Regions from separate parts of the Nocardia sp. NPDC055321 genome, predicted to be linked through region 1. Evidence: riboswitches for the same ligand, from Rfam matches in the RefSeq annotation. Region 1 holds a riboswitch; each other region holds the start of a gene.
The links. A riboswitch is a leader RNA that binds a small molecule or an ion and turns the genes downstream of it on or off. The one in region 1 is predicted to bind cobalamin.

Region 1 (4,216 bases):
GCGTGCCGCCAGAGAATCCGCCACCGCGAGGCGCCCCGGGCGCTCAGCACCGCGGCGGTCGGCGAATCCAGGAATGCCAGCAGATTCGCCCGCAGCAGGCGCGACCAGGTGTCGAACAATCCGACCGCGAGACAGATCGCGGGCAGCCACACCTGCCGCCAGGTGCCGTCCAGCGCGGCCTTGCCGACACCCATTCCGACGACGACCACCTGAATCAACAGCAGCGCCACGATGAATCCCGGCACCGAGGCGAAAACCAGTGCCAGCCAGCGCGCGCCGTGGTCGGGCCAGCGGTGCGCATACCGCGCCGCGACCACGCCCAGCCCGGCCGACAGCACGAGCGCGAGCGCCAGCGACACCGACGCCAGCAGCAGCGTCGCGGGCAGCCGCTCGGTGAACTCCCCCGCGACCGGGCGGCCGGAGACGAAGGACAGCCCGAAATCGCCGCGCAGCACGCCCCACAGCCAGTGCGCGTACTGCGCGGGCACCGGCTGATCCAGGTGCAGGGTGCGCTCGAGCTCGGCGATCTGCTCGGGCGGCGGCTCCGGAACGCCCTGCGCGACAAGGATCATGCGCGCCGGATCACCCGGGGCGAGCGGCATCAGGGCCCAGATGAGCGCGCTCGCGCCCAGCAGGGTGAGCAGTGCCTCGACGACCCGGCGCCGGGCCAGGGCTACCAATCGCATTGCCGAGCCGGGCTATTCGCCGGTCCGGCTGGTGATGTGCCTGCGCACGCTCGACACCGTGTAGTCGGCCCACTCCGGGCCGGTGACCACGGTGAAGTACTTGAAGGTGCCCGCCACCACGTACGCCTGGTCACGCACCAGAATCTGTTGTGCCCGTTGCAGCAGCGCGTCGCGGCGGGCGGTGTCGAACTCGCCGCGCAGCTGGGCGCCGATGGCGTCGATCTCGGGATTCGCCACGCCCTGCGCGTTCGCCGAGCCGCCGGTGGTCCAGCGCACCAGGTACGGCTGGATCGGATCGGCGGTACCCGAGAGCGAACCGCTCAGTGCCACCGAGGAATCCCACGCGGCCGGGTCCTTCTTCACCGCGGCCGAATCCTCGGCGTTGTCGATCCGCAGCTCGAAACCGGCACGGGCGACCTGGTCCTTCATCGCGATCGCGACATCGGTGGTCTCCGGGCCCTGAGCTTGAGTCACGAACCGCACCAGCAGTTTCCGGCCGTCCTTGACCCGGATGCCGTCCGGGCCGGGTGTCCAGCCGGCCGCGTCGAGCAGGCCCTTCGCCTCGTTCAGGTCGTACCGCTGGTTGCCCGAGGCGAACGACATGGTCGGCGGGTAGAGCCCGGCGGCCGGTGCGAACTGGCCGTTGCCGACATCGGCGGCGATGCCCGCGTAGTCGATGGCGGCGGTGAAGGCCTTGCGCACGGCGGTATCAGTGAAGATTCCGGCCTTCAGATTCATGTCCACCAGCAGCGACTGCAGGGCGAGTTCGGAGGACAGCACGTGAATGTCCTTCTCGCCCCGCAGTTCCAGCTTCGCCGAGGTGGACGGGTAGAACGCCATGTCGGCTTCACCGCTGCGCACGCCGGCGAGGCGGGCCTGCTCGTCGGGGACCACGCGCACGGTGACGCCCCGCAGCGGCGGCGTTCCCTCCCAATGGTTTCCGAACGGCGCGAGCACCAGGTTGTCCGGCGACCACGCGGTGATGGCGTACGGGCCCGAGTACGCGCCCGCGCCGACGATCTTGGCGGAATCGCCGTTGGCGGCGTCCATCGCGGCGACATCGTAGATCTGCAGCGAGTTGTCCCGGGCCGCCAGCGCGGCGGGCACCATCGCGTTCGGGGCGGGCGTGGTGATCACGACGCGCTTGCCGTCGGCCCGCACGGTCGTGGCCGCGTCCAGATACACCCGGGCCGCGGCGGATTTGGCGATCTGCCTGGTCAGCGCGGCCGCGACCGCGGCGGAGTCGACGGGCTTGCCGTTCTGGAAGGTCACGCCCTCGCGCAGGGCCACGACCCAGCGGTTATCCCCCTCACGGGTAACCGATTCCGCCAGCCACGGCGCGACCTCACCCGTCTCGTTGACCTGCAGCAGGTTCTCCGCGACACCCCAGTCGAACAGCCAGTTCGTGCCGGTGCCCGCGGGATCCAGCCCGGCGATCTTGTAGGAGTTGTAGATGGTCAGCGTGCCGTCGCCGGACTCCCGCAGGGCGCGGGCCGAAGCCGCGCCGTCACTCTCACTCGCCGAACACCCGGCGGCGACCATGGCCACCGCGAGCAATCCGGCGACGACACCCGCAACCCGGGAGCGACGATGTCGCCCCGCACCGGAAGCATGGTCGGATAGCCGCTCGGCACCGGGCCGGCGGCGTGCGTACACGCGCATTCTCATCCTCGTGAAGCTCGATCCTGAACGGGCGCAGGTATCCTGGCTCCCGGATCAACGCTCGCCTTCGGCCTTCCAACCCAGGAAGGTCGTGGCCGTCAGATGAAGGTCTGCTACCCGGTCACAGTTGCGGGACAGCCCCGGATTCACACCGGTGTTCCCTGCCCGCTGAACCTAGCAGCCGCGGCCTCGCGGGTGGTCGGCTAACTCCCCGCGCATCATTCGGTTGCCCCGCTCGTTCGTCAGAGAGCGAGCGGATGGATCGTGACAGCGGGCGCTACGCGGCGACGGTCGCGGGTCGTTCGGCCGCGTTCGCGCGGGAGTCGATCCTGGCGATCACGCGGTGACCGAGAGTGTGACAGGGCTTCTCGATGAAACGGTAGGTGAGCGCGGAGATCAGCAGCGCCGTCGTCACCCAGGTCAGCAGGGTCAGCCACTGGGCGGGAACGCCCAGGACCGACGTGTTCCAGCGCGGGATGGCGTCGAGGATCAGCGCGTGAACCAGATAGAGGGAGTAGCTGATTCGGCCCAGGTAGAGCAGCGGGCGGGGGAACGAGTAGCGGCGCAGCAGCAGAAAGGCCGCGAACATCACGTAGGCGGGCAGGATCGTCAGGGGCTGTTTGACCCAGGTGACCCACACGCCGGTGATCGGATCGACGACGGCCGGAACCAAGGTGCTGACGCCGAAGATCAGGCACATGGCGAAGGCGAACACCAGCCACCCGCGCGGCGCGGTGATCTCGCCGGCGGTCATGCGGTAGAGCACCGTGCCGAGGAACATCGTGGCGAGGTAGCCGAAGGTCAGCACCGAGGCGCCGGGCTGATTCAGGAACAGGGGCACGGCGATCACCGAGATCAGGATCGCGGCGAGCGCGGCGCGGCGGTCGGTCGCCAGGCACGCGAAGACCGTCGCCGCGGTGATGGTCGCGACCACCACGATCGAACGGGTCAGGGCGCCGGCGTCCGCGCTCGTGAGCAGTGCGGGCGGCAACAGCGCGCCGGGCACGATCAGGACCAGCGCGCCCACCGCCAGCGGCACCGACCGGCGATTGATCCGGGCGATGAGCAGCAGCGACAGGATCAGATAGAACACCAGCTCATAGGACAGCGACCAGGAAGCGCCGATGATCTGGATGTCCCAGCCGCCGATGAAGAACTGCATCATGGTCAGATTCGCCAGGAAGTTCAGAACAGGCTGATCCCAGAACGGATCCGGCAGTTCATATCTGCCGAACGAGTTCAGCAGCATCGCCGCGACCAGGCAGGCCCAGAACAGCGGGAAGAGCCGGAAGAACCGGCCGGCCCAGAACGCGCCCAGCGAGCGGCCGCGTTCGAGCGAGGCCGGAATGATGAATCCGCTGACGATGAAGAAGACGAACACACCGAACTCGCCGAGTCCGAAATACGCCTGCGAGAAGCGGAAATACTCGGGCCAGAGCCGCTCGGAACAGTGCTGCACCACCACCGCCAGAGCCGCCAGGCCGCGCAATGCGTCGAGAAACTCGAATCGCCCGGCGCGACCGCGCGCCACTGGTTCCACGGGGGCGACCGCGGGCGCGATGGGGCTGTCGACCGTCATGAGGGAAAGCCGCCGAAATGTCGAAACACAGGTGACGGGCAGGAACCGAGGTGGAGCACAGCTGAGAGTAGTAGCACGCTGTTCGCTGTTGCACCAATCCGGACGAGGCGGACATCCGGCCGCGGGAGCGGACCGGCGCACCCGGACGGCAGAGTGGCCGATTTACAACCGGCCACACGCGCTCTACGGTGTTCGAATATAGGACACCGTGCACCGAATATCGAGCATGGCATGGTGCAAGGAGAGCGGAGGAACGGTGCCGTACTACCGGACCGTGGGACTCGTACCA
Region 2 (4,216 bases), on a different contig from region 1:
ATACGCTCGGTTCGTGTCCTGTCACAGGGTCGCCACCTTCCGGTTGCGCACGAGATAGAGGAAGAACGGCGATCCCGCGAAGGCGGTGATGATGCCGACCTGGATCTCCTGCGGCTGGGCGAGCACCCGGCCGGCGATGTCGGCGAACAGCAGCAGGGTCGGTCCGAGCAGCGCGCACCAGACCAACACCCAGCGATAGTCGTGCCCGGCGAACGCGCGGGCGATATGCGGAATCACCAGGCCGATGAACGCGATCGGACCGGCGATCGCCACCGCCGAGCCCGCCAGCAGCACCACGCTCAGCGCACCGAGACCTCGGACCACTACCGGGCGGGTGCCGAGCGTGCGCGCCATGTCGTCGCCGATGGCGAGGGCGTTGAGCGAACGCGCCACCGCGACGGTGAGAGCCGCGCCGACGGCCAGGAAAGGCAGTACGGCCCACAGGGATTCGAGGCTCGCCCGGGTGAGCGAGCCGACCACCCAGAAGCGGAAGTTGTCGAAGGTGGTGCGGTCCAGCAGGGTGATCGCCGTGGTGATCGACCCGCACAGAGCCGTGAACGCGGCCCCGGCCAGGACCAGTTTCACCGGGGTCGCGCCGCCGAATCCGAAGGAGCCCAGGGTGTATACGAACACCGCGGCCACCGCCGCGCCCACGAACGCGAACCACACCAGGCCCGCCGCCGAGCTCAGTCCGACAACCGCCATGGCGAGCACGATCGCCAGTGACGCGCCGGCGTTGATGCCGAGTAGCCCCGGCCCGGCCAGGGGGTTGCGGGTCAGGCCCTGCATGACGGCCCCGGCGAGGGCGAGCGCGATGCCCGCCAGCAGCCCGGCCACGGTGCGCGGCAGGCGGATGTAGCGCACGATCCGGTCCGTGTCGCCGCCCCGGAAATCGGTGAACGCCGCGAGCACGTCCGCCAGATCGAGCGGGTGCGTCCCGATCAGCATGGAGCCCGCGCAGGTCGCGGCCAGCGCGGCCCCGGCCAGCAGCAGACCGGCGCCGCGCACGGTGCCGATCACCGCGCGAACAGATCCGGGTGGATCAGTCCGGCGACGAGTTCGGTGGCGTACGCGATGCGCACCCCGGCGGCGCGATCGGCGAACAGGAACGGGTGCACCGTTTTCGCGCGCACGGCTTTCAGATTGGCGAAGGCGGGATTGCCGGTGAGCTTGTCCACCTGCGGCTGCGCGTCGGCGCGCACGTAGCTCGCCTTACAGCACAGGCTGGTCAGGATGATGTCGGGATCGCGGGCGATGAGCTGCTCCGCGCCGATCTGCACGTTGCGGCGTTCGGTGAGATCGGCGAACGCGTTGACCCCGCCCGCGGCCTCGATGATCCGGCTGACGAAATCGATGCCGCCCGCGACGGTGTAGGAGCCGTCGTCCTTGGGCGTGACGACCGCGACCGTCGGCCGGGCCGCGCCCTCGACCTTGGTGCGCACCGCCTCGATGCGCGAACTCAGGTCGGCGACAACGGTCTCCGCGCGCTCGGACACGCCCCACAGCGCGCCCAGGTCCCGCAGGTCGGCGTACACGTTGTCGAAGCGCACGGTCGCCGGGTCGATGGCCTCGTCCGCGAGACCGTCCGCGCTCGGGCACAGCGGGCTCAGCACCCAGGTCTCCACGCCCAGATCGTGCAGGCTCGCCCGGGTTCCGACGCTGCTCTGCGACGACGTCGCGAACACGCCGTTGAAGCCGGACAGCACGAAATCCGGTGTCTGTGAAAGTAATTCGTCCCGGCTCGGCAGCTTCTCCACGTAGGGGGATTTCGCCTGCGCGGCTTGGTATTCCGGCAGCACCGCCGAATCCAGGAACGCGGTCCCGGCCAGGCGGTCGGTGACGCCGAGGGCGTGCGCGATCTCGATGGAGGGCTGGTACGCGGCGTAGATGCGCTGCGGCGGCCCCGGCACGGCGACGTCGATACCGCAGTTTGCGCGGGTGACGGCGTTCGCGCCGTCGGCCGCCGGTCCGGCCTGGACGCCGCAACCGGTCAGCAGCAGCGCGCAGGCGAGCAGCGCGCCGGTACGCAGGCGCGCGAAAACAGATGGGGTCACCGAGACCGCCTTCCAGGTCCTCGTGGAATGGGGTGTTGCCTGCCGTGGCCGGTCTCCTGGCTGACGGGATACCGCGTGAACGATCGGCCTTCCCAGGGCGCGGGCACCCCAGTGGCCCCGGCGGATCACTCCGTCCGGACAGATCTGTTCACTTCCCGATCACAGTGGCGAGGGCCGCACCGGCTTCACACCGGTTTCCCGAACACCACGGCGGAGGGACTGTACCAAGATCACGCGCGAGCACGGGAAGCGCTCGGGTGCGGACGGATCCGGTGTGCTCGGATCCGCGTGAGGGGCTCGAGGGAGTTCGCCCGGGCCCGTGCCGTCGCGACCCGGGGAGTTGCCGCTCGTGTCCCGGTCGGTGCGGGCGTGGCCCGGGAGTGCTACTCGACGTGCCCATCCGGCTTCGGCGCGAGGCGGCGGGCGGAGAGTTCGGCGTGCGAGACGCGCCGCAGGGCCGCGATGACCGGTTCGTAGAGGGCTGTGCCCAGCACCGCGTATTCGATTGCGCGGGAAGCGGAGTCGAGGGGCATCTCGGCTATGTCGTACTCGGCGATCGCCAGCACGGCGGGGCCGTAGGCGCGCAGGCGCTCCTCGGTCATCGGCATCCCGGCGGCCTCGGCGGCGGCGAGGGCGTGCTCGAGCTGGGCCACGGCCGGGTAGTCGTCGGGGACGGCGAGGCCGAGGGCGGTGAGCGCGGCGCGGGCGCGCGGGTACTCGGCGGGTTCGCCGGGGTCGACGGCGGGCGGCAGCAGGGCGGTGGCGGTGGCCAGGGTGTCGAGCAGGGGGCGGCCGGGCTCGTCGATGAGGGTGACGATCGCGCGGATCTGGGCCATCGACAGGCCGAGCCCGGACAGCGCCTTGATCAGGGCGATCCGCTGGACGTGCGTCTCGCCGTAGCGCGCGCGGGTGGCGCTGGTGGCCTCGCCCGGCATCAGCACGCCTTCGCGCAGGTAGAACTTCACGGTCGGGATCGGCACGCCGGTCCGTGCCGCCAACTCCGACATGAGCACGCGGGTCTCCTTCGCTCGGCGCCTTGACATTAGGTACTAGCACTATCCAATATTGGGTAGTAACAGTATCCAATCAAGTGTACGAACCCGCGGGAGTCCTCGTGTACGCCACCCTGATCGATCCCCTGATCAGCATTGTTCTCGGTGCCACCATCATCTCCGTCGCCACCATCGCCTTCGGTGGGACGTTCCTGCTCCGCGTCGTCACCGGCGGTCAGGAGACCAACGAGCTGCAGAAATCCTTCTTCCGCGCCGGGCACGCGCACGCCGGGGTCCTGGTGATGCTCGGCCTGCTGCTGGCCGTGCTCGGCAACGCCGCCGGCGCCAGCCCCGGCTGGGCGAACGGCGGTGCGATCGCGGTCCTGGCCGCGGCGATCCTGATGCCCGCCGGGTTCTTCCTCTCGGTGCTGGGCACCGACCCCGTTCGTCCGAATCGCCTGATCGCCGCGGTGTGGCTCGGCGCTGCCACCCTCGTCACCGGCGTCGTCATCTCCGGCGCGACCGTCCTGCTCGCGGGCATCGACCGGTTCTGATTCCGGCGCGGGGAGAACGCCCGCGGCACAGCCGAATCCACGGCGTGCGCGGGTGTGCGCGGAGAGGCGAGGGCACGATCCCCAAGGCGTCACCGCCTCGATCCGCCTAGCAAGCGGTCCCGGGCCCCGCCCGGTTGCCTCTCCCCGCCCCGGGTGGTCCCGGGGGTGGTGACCTCGACGGGAGTCGAACCCGCGTAGTCCTGACTGAGAATCAGGGTGCCCGACCGGCAGAGCACGAGGCCGTGTGGAGTTGTGGTGACGCAGGTCGGAATCGAACCGACGTGGTCCTGAGTGAAAGTCAGGGTGCCGAACCAGCACAGCACTGCGCCGCGTCATGCGTGGACCAGGCGGGATTCGAACCCGCAACCGACTGCGTGCAAGGCAGGCGCTCTTCCGTGTCGAGCTACTGGCCCGGGCTCCGTGGAGCACGGTGTATCGCGATCGTCGGGACGGCGAGAGTCGAACTCGCACCCTCCTGCACCCAAGGCAGGCGCTCTATCCGTTGAGCTACGTCCCGCGGCGGGAGGGCATGAAAAAGGGCCGCTCCCTGGGCATATGCGCCCGGTGCGGCCCTCGGTCGGGGAAGCCTGCCCGGTTAGGGGCTGCTTTCCGCGAG
Region 3 (4,216 bases), on a different contig from region 1:
CGGGTGAACCCCATGTTGACGATGGAGAGCGCCATCTTGACGTAGTGCCGGGTGGGGCGGGTGGTGTTGAACAGCGTGCGGATGGACTGCTGCGGCTGGTACAGGTCCGGCCCGGTGCCCAGTTCCACGATCTTCTGCTCGGCGATGTCCACGGCGTAGACGCGGGAGATCTTCTCGAGCCACTGCCACGGGTGCACCGGCATGTAGTAGTAGTGCGCCGGATCCAGGCCGCGGCCGGAGAGCACCGCCGCGAAGCGGTCCAGGGTGTCCGCGCCCAGTTCCTCGCGCACCACCGAGTCGTAGTCGACGCCCTCGACCGCGGCGAACTCGCAGTGCTCGCGCCGGACCGCGACCCAGGTCAGCGCGAAACGCGAACCCCATTCGGGCGCATAGTTCTCCACGTCGTGGACGCTGAAGCCCAGCCGGCCGGCGTTGGCCACGATGCACGGATGACCCTCGGTCATGGTGCGTTCGATGGTCTGGAAGTCCGCGACCGCCAGCTCCGCGGCCGCGATGCGCCGATCGTCGGGGCGATTCGCGCTCATGATCAGGGTGTTGGTGAACTCCTCGAGGTATTCCGGCAGCGCGTCGCGCGGAATGCCCAGGGAGCCACTGAGATCGATGATGAGCTGGGTGGCGTCGATGCGCGCGGGCTCGCCGTCGCGGGTGCGGCGCAGTGACGACTCGTCGATGCACCAGCTGTCCAGGGACAGCACCTCGGCGCGGAAACCGTATTCGGTCAGGCCGTCATCGGAGTGCAGTACGTAGACGCCGGGGGTCAACTCGACGGGGTGCACGAACCGCTCGTGGCAGAACTCGGCCAGGATCTTGGTCGCGATTCTGGTCTCGTAGGTCTGCCAGAACGCGGATAGGCATGCGGAAGCTTCGGGGCTGGTCAAAGCACTACCTTCTCAGGAGTTCGCGAGCTGGAAGTCGGTCGCCAGGGACCGGCCGTTGTCCGTGAGCCGAATGAAATCGGCACGGGTGCAGTAGCTCAGGCGGGCGATCTTGTCGGCCACCGGGAAATCACCCGCGACCTGGAAACCGACCGCGGCGTTGAGCTTCTGCACGTGCAGGTTCCGGTGATCCGGCTCGACCACGACTCGTTCGGCGCCGCACTCGAAGAAGGCGGTGCGCATGATGTGCAGCATGACGTTGCCGGTGAAGCCCGGCAGCCGGCGCTCGCTGTTGGACACCAGCAGGTGCATGCCGATGTCACCGGCGGTGTGCTCGTACCCGGTGCCCGGCTTGGCCAGATCACTGGTCTGCGGGTTGTACAGCTCGAACAGGAACTGCGGCTCGTCCTCGAAAGCGCCGATCCACATACCGAATCGCGGATCCGGGTCGGACTTGGCGACGCGGATCAGATCCTCGACGTCGGCCGGGGTGCTCTCGAGCATGCCCCAGTACGCCGACTTGGGGTGGATGAGCCACCGATGAGCGGTCTCGGTGTCACGTTCGATATCGATGGGCCGGGCGGTCAGCTCGTAAACAGCTGGTTCGACAACTCCATCGGTACCCGGACTCGTCTCGGGACGAGCAACCACCATCAGAAACCCTCTCGCAGATCCACATTCGCGAGTTAGGGTAACCTATTTTATTAGGGTGGGCTAACCCGAAGATCGCGGCGGGCCCCTCGCGACACGCGAGCCATAGCGGCAGGCTTTCAGCATCTACGGCCGGTCACCGGATGTAATCGCTGATCAGCGCGCACTTACGTAGTAAACGTAGCCTAACCTCAGCCGATTTAGGTTAGGCTAGCGTAACGCAGATCTCAGAGCCAGCCGGTTGCCGGGCCCGTCCGGGGTTTCCGGACCCGCCGCCGGTTTCTCAGGCGCTCAGCGGCGCCGCGGTGACCCGGTAGCCGAGATTGGTCAGCACCTCGGTCGTCGCCTTGGCGAAATTGAGGGTGATGAAGTGCAGGCACGGCGCGCCCTCGTCGATGAGACGCTGCGCCATCTCGGTCGCGATCTCGATGCCCTCGGCGCGCACCGCGGCCCTGTTCTCTTCGGGCCCATCCCCCGCCGCGCGCCGCAACCGCGCCAGCACGGCGGGCGGGAGTTCGCGGCCGGACAGCTCCACCGCGCGCTGCACCGTGCGCAGGGAGGTGATCGGCATCAGCTCGGGAATGATCGGCTTCGCGCCCTCGACCAGGTCGTGCGCGGCCACCCGATCCCGCAGGCGCAGATAGTGCTCGACGTCGAAGAACATCTGGGTAATCGAATAGTCGGCTCCGGCGCGGAGTTTGGCGACCAGGTGCGCGGTATCGGTGGCCAGGTCCGGTGAGCGGTGATGCCCCTGCGGGAACGAGGCCACCCCGACGTTGAAGTCGCCGAGATCGCGCACGATGCGCACCAGCTCCTCGGCGTACTCCACGCCGTCGGGGTGCCGCTCCCACGCCCCGAGCGGATCGCCCGGCGGATCACCGCGCAGCACCAGGATGTCGCGGATGCCGCAGTCGGCGTAGGAACCGACCAGGGCGCGCAGTTCGGCGATGCTGTGGCCGACCGCGGTCAGGTGCGCCACCGGCAGCAGGGTGGTCTGCTGGGCGAGCTCGCCGGTGATGCGGGCGGTGCGGTCCTTGGTGGAGCCGCCGGCCCCGTAGGTCATGGAGACGAAGGCCGGGTGCATGCGCTCGAATTCCCGGACCGTGCGCCACAGCCGGGCCTCGCCGGCGGCGTCACGCGGCGGATTGAACTCCACCGAGAAGGGCACCCGCGCACCGGAATGGATGCGCAGGTTCTGTACGACCGAGGCGCGCGCGGCGGCCAGGGGCGCGACGCGGGCGGTGCGTTCGATCGGCGCGCGGCCGGGCACGGCCGCGAATGTATTGTCCGGGTTCGTCATTGGTGAGCTCCATGGTCAGCATGCCGATGGCCACCTCATCGCGAGTGCACGCTGAAAGGAGCCCTTGATGTGGCGTCGTGCGACGCCCGGTTCCGCTCGGCATGCCACCCGGTCCACGAGGCGACAACCGCCGGATACGACGTATCCGGCACAACGGGCAGGTCTTCGGACTCGTGGGCATCGACCCGTGACCCGGGTCGGCCCCGGCGCTCGTGCCGGGGCTGGTCCTATCGGCCATCGCTTCCCGGGCAACGCGCCCAGCGCGGAATGACGGCTGTCGTTCCCACTCACCGCTGCGGGACAGTCCCGGATTCCCACCGGGTTCCCTCTCGCCCCGCGGCGCGCGAGCGCGCCACCGGGCTTCGACGCCTTCGGACGGATCAGGGGCTCCTCGATACCGCCTCCGGCGAACCAGCTGCGCAGGCGAATATAGCGAAGTGGTACCGCCGCCGACAACCACACCCCTGCCCGGCGCGTCCCGGCGTCGCCCGGCCGCGTGTCGCGGCGCCGACGCGCCCGGACGGCCGCGTAGTCTGCGTCCGTTCCGAAGCCGCTGATCAGAGCCTGGAGAAGCCGTGAATTGGGAAGCGTGGCAAGAAAGTTGGGATCGCCAGCAGGAGTTGTACATGCCCGATCGCGAGGAGCGGTTCCGGGTGATGCTCGATCTGGTGACCGCGAGCGCCGGGAAGGCGCCCCGGGTCCTGGACCTGGCCTGTGGGACCGGCACCATCACCCGCCGCCTGTTCGCGCGGCTGCCCGAGGCGAGTTCGGTTGCGGTGGATCGAGACCCGACCCTGCTGGCGATGGCGCGCGGTTCCTTCGCCGATGACCCGCGCATCGTGTTCGTCGTCGCGGACCTGGAGGATCCGGCCTGGACCCGGGCCCTGCCGCCCGAACCGTTCGACGCCATCCTGACCGCGACCGCCACGCACTGGATGCAGCCCGCCGATCTGGCCCGCCTCTACGCGGACCTGCCTGCGCTGTTGCGCCCGGGCGGGCTGCTCGTCAACGCCGATCACATGCCCGACCCGGGGACCCCGCTGCTGAACGAGCTGGACGAGCGGATCCAGCGCGGACATCAGGAGCGCGTGCGCTCGGAAGGCGTGCCGGATTGGGAACAGTGGTGGGCGAGCATCGCCGACGATTCCCGGCTGAGCAACGAACTGGCCGCCAGTCGCGCGATCCTGGACAACCGGCCGCAGGGCGTTCCGCAGACCCTGGACTGGCATCTCGACCATGTCCGCGCGGCGGGGTTCACCGAAGCCGGGGTGGCGTGGCGCTCGATCACCGACGCGGTGCTCGTGGGCGTGCGCTGAGGCGCGGGGCCGCACCGGTTTCCACGCGTGCCGCCCGCGCGCTCATTACCGCG
Region 4 (4,216 bases), on a different contig from region 1:
GCGTACACCGATGCATCCGGATGCATCGGTGTATCGGTAGAGCTCGGTGGACCGGAGGATCGAAGTGCGGCAGCGGTGGTCGAAACTGTGTACGGCGGGGGTGGCCGCGGCCTTCTCGATCGCGACGATGACCGTGGCGGGCGCCGGGCCGGCGGGTGCGGATGTGCCGGGGCTCGGCGAGGACTTCGAGTTCGGTGTCGCGCAGTCCGGATTCCAGTCCGAGGGCTACAGCCCCGACAGCAACTGGCTGCGGTACGGGGATCAGGGCCGGGTGCGCGAGCCCATCGGCAACTCGGTCGACTTCTTCCACAACTACGCGGCCGACATCGCGCGGGCGCGGAGCCTGGGGGTGGGGATCTATCGCACCTCGGTCGAGTGGTCGCGCGTGGAAACCGTTCCGGGGAGCGATGATCCGGCGGGGTGGGCATTCTACGACGCGGTCATCGCGCGGATCGTGGACTCCGGCATGCGGCCGATGATCACCCTGAACCACTGGGTCCATCCCGGGTGGGAGGTGGATCGCGGCGGCTGGAATCGACCCGAGATGTCCTCGGAACTGGTCGATTTCGCGCGGCGGGTGGTCGATCGCTACGCGTGGGCGCGCCCGCTGTGGATCACCTTCAACGAGCCGACCGAATACGTCCGGCGCGAGCTCATGTACGGCGGTCTGCGCCCGGAGAACGCGGGCGCGATGGTGTCCGGCATCGTCGCCGCGCACCGGGACATCTACCGCCACATCCACTCCGTGCAGCCGGACGCGCAGGTCTCCTCCAATCTGGCGTACATCCCGATCCCGGGCGTGCAGTCGTGGCTGGAGCAGCTGTTCCCGGACCAGATGCGCGAGAGCCTGGACTTCATCGGCGTGGATCACTACTACTCCACCTCGGTCACCGACCTGTCCGCCGCGTACGGCGCGACCGGGGAGTTCTGGAAGAGCACCCAGGCCCCGGAGAGCATCTACTACGTGCTCCGCCACATCGCGGCGCGGTTCCCCGGCAAGCCCATTCGCGTGATCGAGAACGGATTGGCCACCGGCCCGGACGGCGGTCGCGACGACGGCTACACCCGCGGCGATCATCTGCGCGACACCGTCTACTGGCTGCAGCGCGCCAAAGCTGACGGCGTCGACGTGGTCTCCTACAACTACTGGAGCCTCACCGACAACTACGAATGGGGCGACTACTCCGCCCGCTTCGGCCTGTACACCGTTGACGCCCAGCACGATCCGAGCCTGACCCGCCGTCCCACCGACGGTGTCGCCGCCTACCGCGACATCACCGCGCGCGGCGGAGTCCCGAGCGACTACAAGCCCACGCGGTACCCGGTGACCTGCTCGCTCGTCGCCGTTCCGGACAGCTGCGCGGCGCCCGCCGTGGTCGAATAGCCGCGCCCGGCGGCGCGACCGAGCCGCTGCCGCCGGTCCGGCGGGCGTCCCCCGCGCGCCCGGTCCGTCCCGTAGGGTCGGTATCCGGCGTAGGGAACACCGGTGTGAATCCGGGGCTGTCCCGCAACTGTCACCGGGGAGCAATCCGCCGAAATATGGTCACGACCTGCCCAGGTTGGAAGGCCGGCGGGGTGTGTCGATCCGGGAGCCAGGATACCTGCGCCCGCGGTATCGGGATCACACCAACGAGGATTGATGAACAACTACACACCGCGACGGCCGGATGTCGGCCGCCGCACATTCCTGCTCGGCAGCGCGGGCGCGCTCGGGGCCGTCCTGCTCGGCACGTCGGGCGTTCTGGCGGGCTGCGGCTCGGACACCGGTGCGCGCACCGCGGCCTCGGGCCCGCCCCGGCCGGGCGGCCGCCTGCGGACGGTGATCGCCGGGCGCTCGGCGAGCGCGGACGTGCTCGATCCGCATCAGGCCGGGAGTTCGGCCGGCGGCGCGGTGTCCAAGAACGTCTGGGACAAGCTCGTCGCCTACAACAACGACCTGACGCTGCGCTACCGGCTGGCGGAGTCGGTCGTGCCGAATGCCGATGGCAGCCGATGGCGCATCACGTTGCGGCCGGGCGTGCTGTTCAGCGACGGCTCCCCGCTGACCGCGCGCGATGTGCTGTGGAGCTTCCAGCGCATGCTCGATCCGGCCCGGAACTCCTCGGGCGATCTCTCCGCGGTCGACATGTCGCGCACCCGCGCCGAGAGCGATCTCGTGGTGACGGTGCAGATGAAAACGCCGCTGGCGGACTTCGGTTCGGTGCTCGCGGGCTGGTACTGCTACATCGTCAAGGACGGCACCGGCGTCATCGACGGGTCGGTGCTGCCGGTGGGCACCGGGCCGTTCGCGCTGGTCAAGTGGTCTCCGGGCGACCGGATCCTGTTGCGGCGCAACGAGAAGTACTGGGACGGGCAGGTTTTCCTGGACGAGGTGGAGATCATCCAGATCGCCGAGACCGAGGCCCGGGTGAACGCCTTCCTGTCCGGGGAAGCCGATGTGGTGCACGAGATCTCGTATCTGCAGGCGCGAAACCTGTCCGGGGACAGCGACATCACGGTGGTCACCCCGCCGGCCGGTCTCATGGGCGCGTTCCAGATGCGCGTGGACACCGCGCCGTTCGACGACGTGCGGGTGCGCCAGGCCATGCGGCTGGCGGTGGACCGGCAGGCCATGGTGGATTCGGTGTACTACGGCTACGCCGAACTCGGCAACGACATCTACGGTAAGGGCGCGCCCTTCTACGACGCCGATCTGCCCCAGCGTGTTTACGATCCGCAGAAGGCGCGCGAGCTGCTGCGGGCGGCGGGCAAGGAGAATCTGACCGTCACCCTGCCCACCGCCGACGGCTTCCCCGGCATGCTGGAATCCGCGACGCTGTTCGCCGAACAGGCCAAGGTCGCGGGCATCACGATAAAGCTCGAATCGGTGCCGGCGGACACCTACTTCTCCCAGGTCAGCGGCAAGGCCCCGCTGTCGCACATCGGCTGGTGGAACTACAGTCTCGACTACTTCTACGGCCAGACCATGACCAGTGATTCGCCGAGCAACGGCACCGGCTGGAAGCGGCCCGGCTGGGATGCCAAGTTCGCGCAGGCGCGCGCGGCCATGGATCCGGCGCGCCGGGCCACCCTGTATCGCGAACTGCAGCGCGAACTCTGGGACGAGGGCGGGTACATCCTGCACAGTTTCGCCAAGCGGCCCGACGCGGCCCGCGTGCACGTGGGCGGGGTGCGTGACGGTGTGCCGGGCACCGACGACTGGGCGAACTACGCGACCACCTGGCTGGCCGAGCAATGATTCGCCGGTCGTGATGGGCTATGCCGCCCGGCGGGCCGGCGGCGGGATCGTCGTGCTGTTCGTCGTGGCGCTGCTGGTCTTCGGGTTGTTCGAGACGCTGGACTCGGACGCGGCGACGGTCGTCGCCTCGCGCACGGGCGGCGGTGATCCCACCCCGGAGCGCTTGGCCGCCCTGCGTGCGCACATGGGACTGGACCGGCCCGCGCCGGTGCGGTTCGCCGAGTGGGTCGCCGGGTTCGTGCGCGGCGATTTCGGCGAGTCGCTGATCTCCGGCCGACCGGTGGCCGAGGTGCTGCTGGGCCGGGTCGGCAACAGCGTGGCGCTCGCGGCGCTGACCGCGGCCCTGCTGATTCCGATCGCGCTCGGGCTCGGCCTGCTGGCGGGTGCGCGCCCGGGTACCCGCACCGATCGGGTGATCAGTGTCGGGTCGCTGGCGGTGGAATCCATGCCCTCCTTCGTGTTCGGCGTGCTGCTGGTGGCCACGGTGTCGCTCTCGTTGCGGCTGTTGCCCGCGGTGTCGCTGGTGCCGACCGGGGCGAGCGTGTGGAGCCGGCCGGAGATTCTGGTGCTGCCGGTGACCTGCCTGCTGCTGGGGCTGCTGCCGCATCCGGTGCGGATGGTGCGCGCGCAGACCACCGAGGTCATGGCGAGCCCGTACGTACAGACGTTGCGGCTCAACGGAGTCGGCGGGTTGCGGCTCATGCTGCGGCACGTGGCGCCCAACGCGCTGTCGGCCTCCCTGCATCCGCTGGCGGGGTCGGTGGTCGGGTTGATCGGCGGTGTCGCGGTGGTGGAGACGCTCTTCGCGTTTCCCGGGCTCTCGCAGGAGTTGTTGCGCGCCATCGAGGCTCGCGACTTCCCGTTCGTGCAATCGGCGGCGGTGCTGCTGGCGGCGGTCGGGATCGTGGTGTATCTGCTGGCGGATCTGTGCACGTTGCTGGTGAGCCCGCGGGCGCGGCACGCGGTGCTGGGGGAGCG

Region 2: linked by a shared signal. The riboswitch ahead of ACWIGI_RS27025 (ABC transporter substrate-binding protein) and the one ahead of ACWIGI_RS06850 (ABC transporter substrate-binding protein) in region 1 are both predicted to bind cobalamin.
Region 3: linked by a shared signal. The riboswitch ahead of ACWIGI_RS40795 (methylenetetrahydrofolate reductase) and the one ahead of ACWIGI_RS06850 (ABC transporter substrate-binding protein) in region 1 are both predicted to bind cobalamin.
Region 4: linked by a shared signal. The riboswitch ahead of ACWIGI_RS17070 (ABC transporter substrate-binding protein) and the one ahead of ACWIGI_RS06850 (ABC transporter substrate-binding protein) in region 1 are both predicted to bind cobalamin.

What each region holds. Positions count from the first base shown of each region.
Region 1 is NZ_JBSHMS010000003.1:447,195-451,410, forward strand. It holds gene ACWIGI_RS06845 (ABC transporter permease) at 1-686, opposite strand, end outside; gene ACWIGI_RS06850 (ABC transporter substrate-binding protein) at 699-2,348, opposite strand; cobalamin riboswitch at 2,364-2,552, opposite strand; gene ACWIGI_RS06855 (acyltransferase family protein) at 2,626-3,927, opposite strand; gene ACWIGI_RS06860 (homogentisate 1,2-dioxygenase domain-containing protein) at 4,184-4,216, shown strand, end outside.
Region 2 is NZ_JBSHMS010000017.1:195,926-200,141, forward strand. It holds gene ACWIGI_RS27020 (FecCD family ABC transporter permease) at 22-1,020, opposite strand; gene ACWIGI_RS27025 (ABC transporter substrate-binding protein) at 1,017-2,054, opposite strand; cobalamin riboswitch at 2,084-2,279, opposite strand; gene ACWIGI_RS27030 (MerR family transcriptional regulator) at 2,438-3,067, opposite strand; gene ACWIGI_RS27035 (hypothetical protein) at 3,145-3,600, shown strand; tRNA gene ACWIGI_RS27040 (tRNA-Glu) at 3,767-3,842, opposite strand; tRNA gene ACWIGI_RS27045 (tRNA-Glu) at 3,854-3,929, opposite strand; tRNA gene ACWIGI_RS27050 (tRNA-Ala) at 3,940-4,013, opposite strand; tRNA gene ACWIGI_RS27055 (tRNA-Pro) at 4,045-4,117, opposite strand.
Region 3 is NZ_JBSHMS010000053.1:15,085-19,300, reverse strand. It holds gene ACWIGI_RS40805 (IucA/IucC family protein) at 1-899, opposite strand, end outside; gene ACWIGI_RS40800 (GNAT family N-acetyltransferase) at 912-1,550, opposite strand; gene ACWIGI_RS40795 (methylenetetrahydrofolate reductase) at 1,831-2,847, opposite strand; cobalamin riboswitch at 3,007-3,175, opposite strand; gene ACWIGI_RS40790 (class I SAM-dependent methyltransferase) at 3,474-4,163, shown strand.
Region 4 is NZ_JBSHMS010000009.1:238,450-242,665, forward strand. It holds gene ACWIGI_RS17065 (family 1 glycosylhydrolase) at 128-1,384, shown strand; cobalamin riboswitch at 1,441-1,625, shown strand; gene ACWIGI_RS17070 (ABC transporter substrate-binding protein) at 1,640-3,238, shown strand; gene ACWIGI_RS17075 (ABC transporter permease) at 3,252-4,216, shown strand, end outside.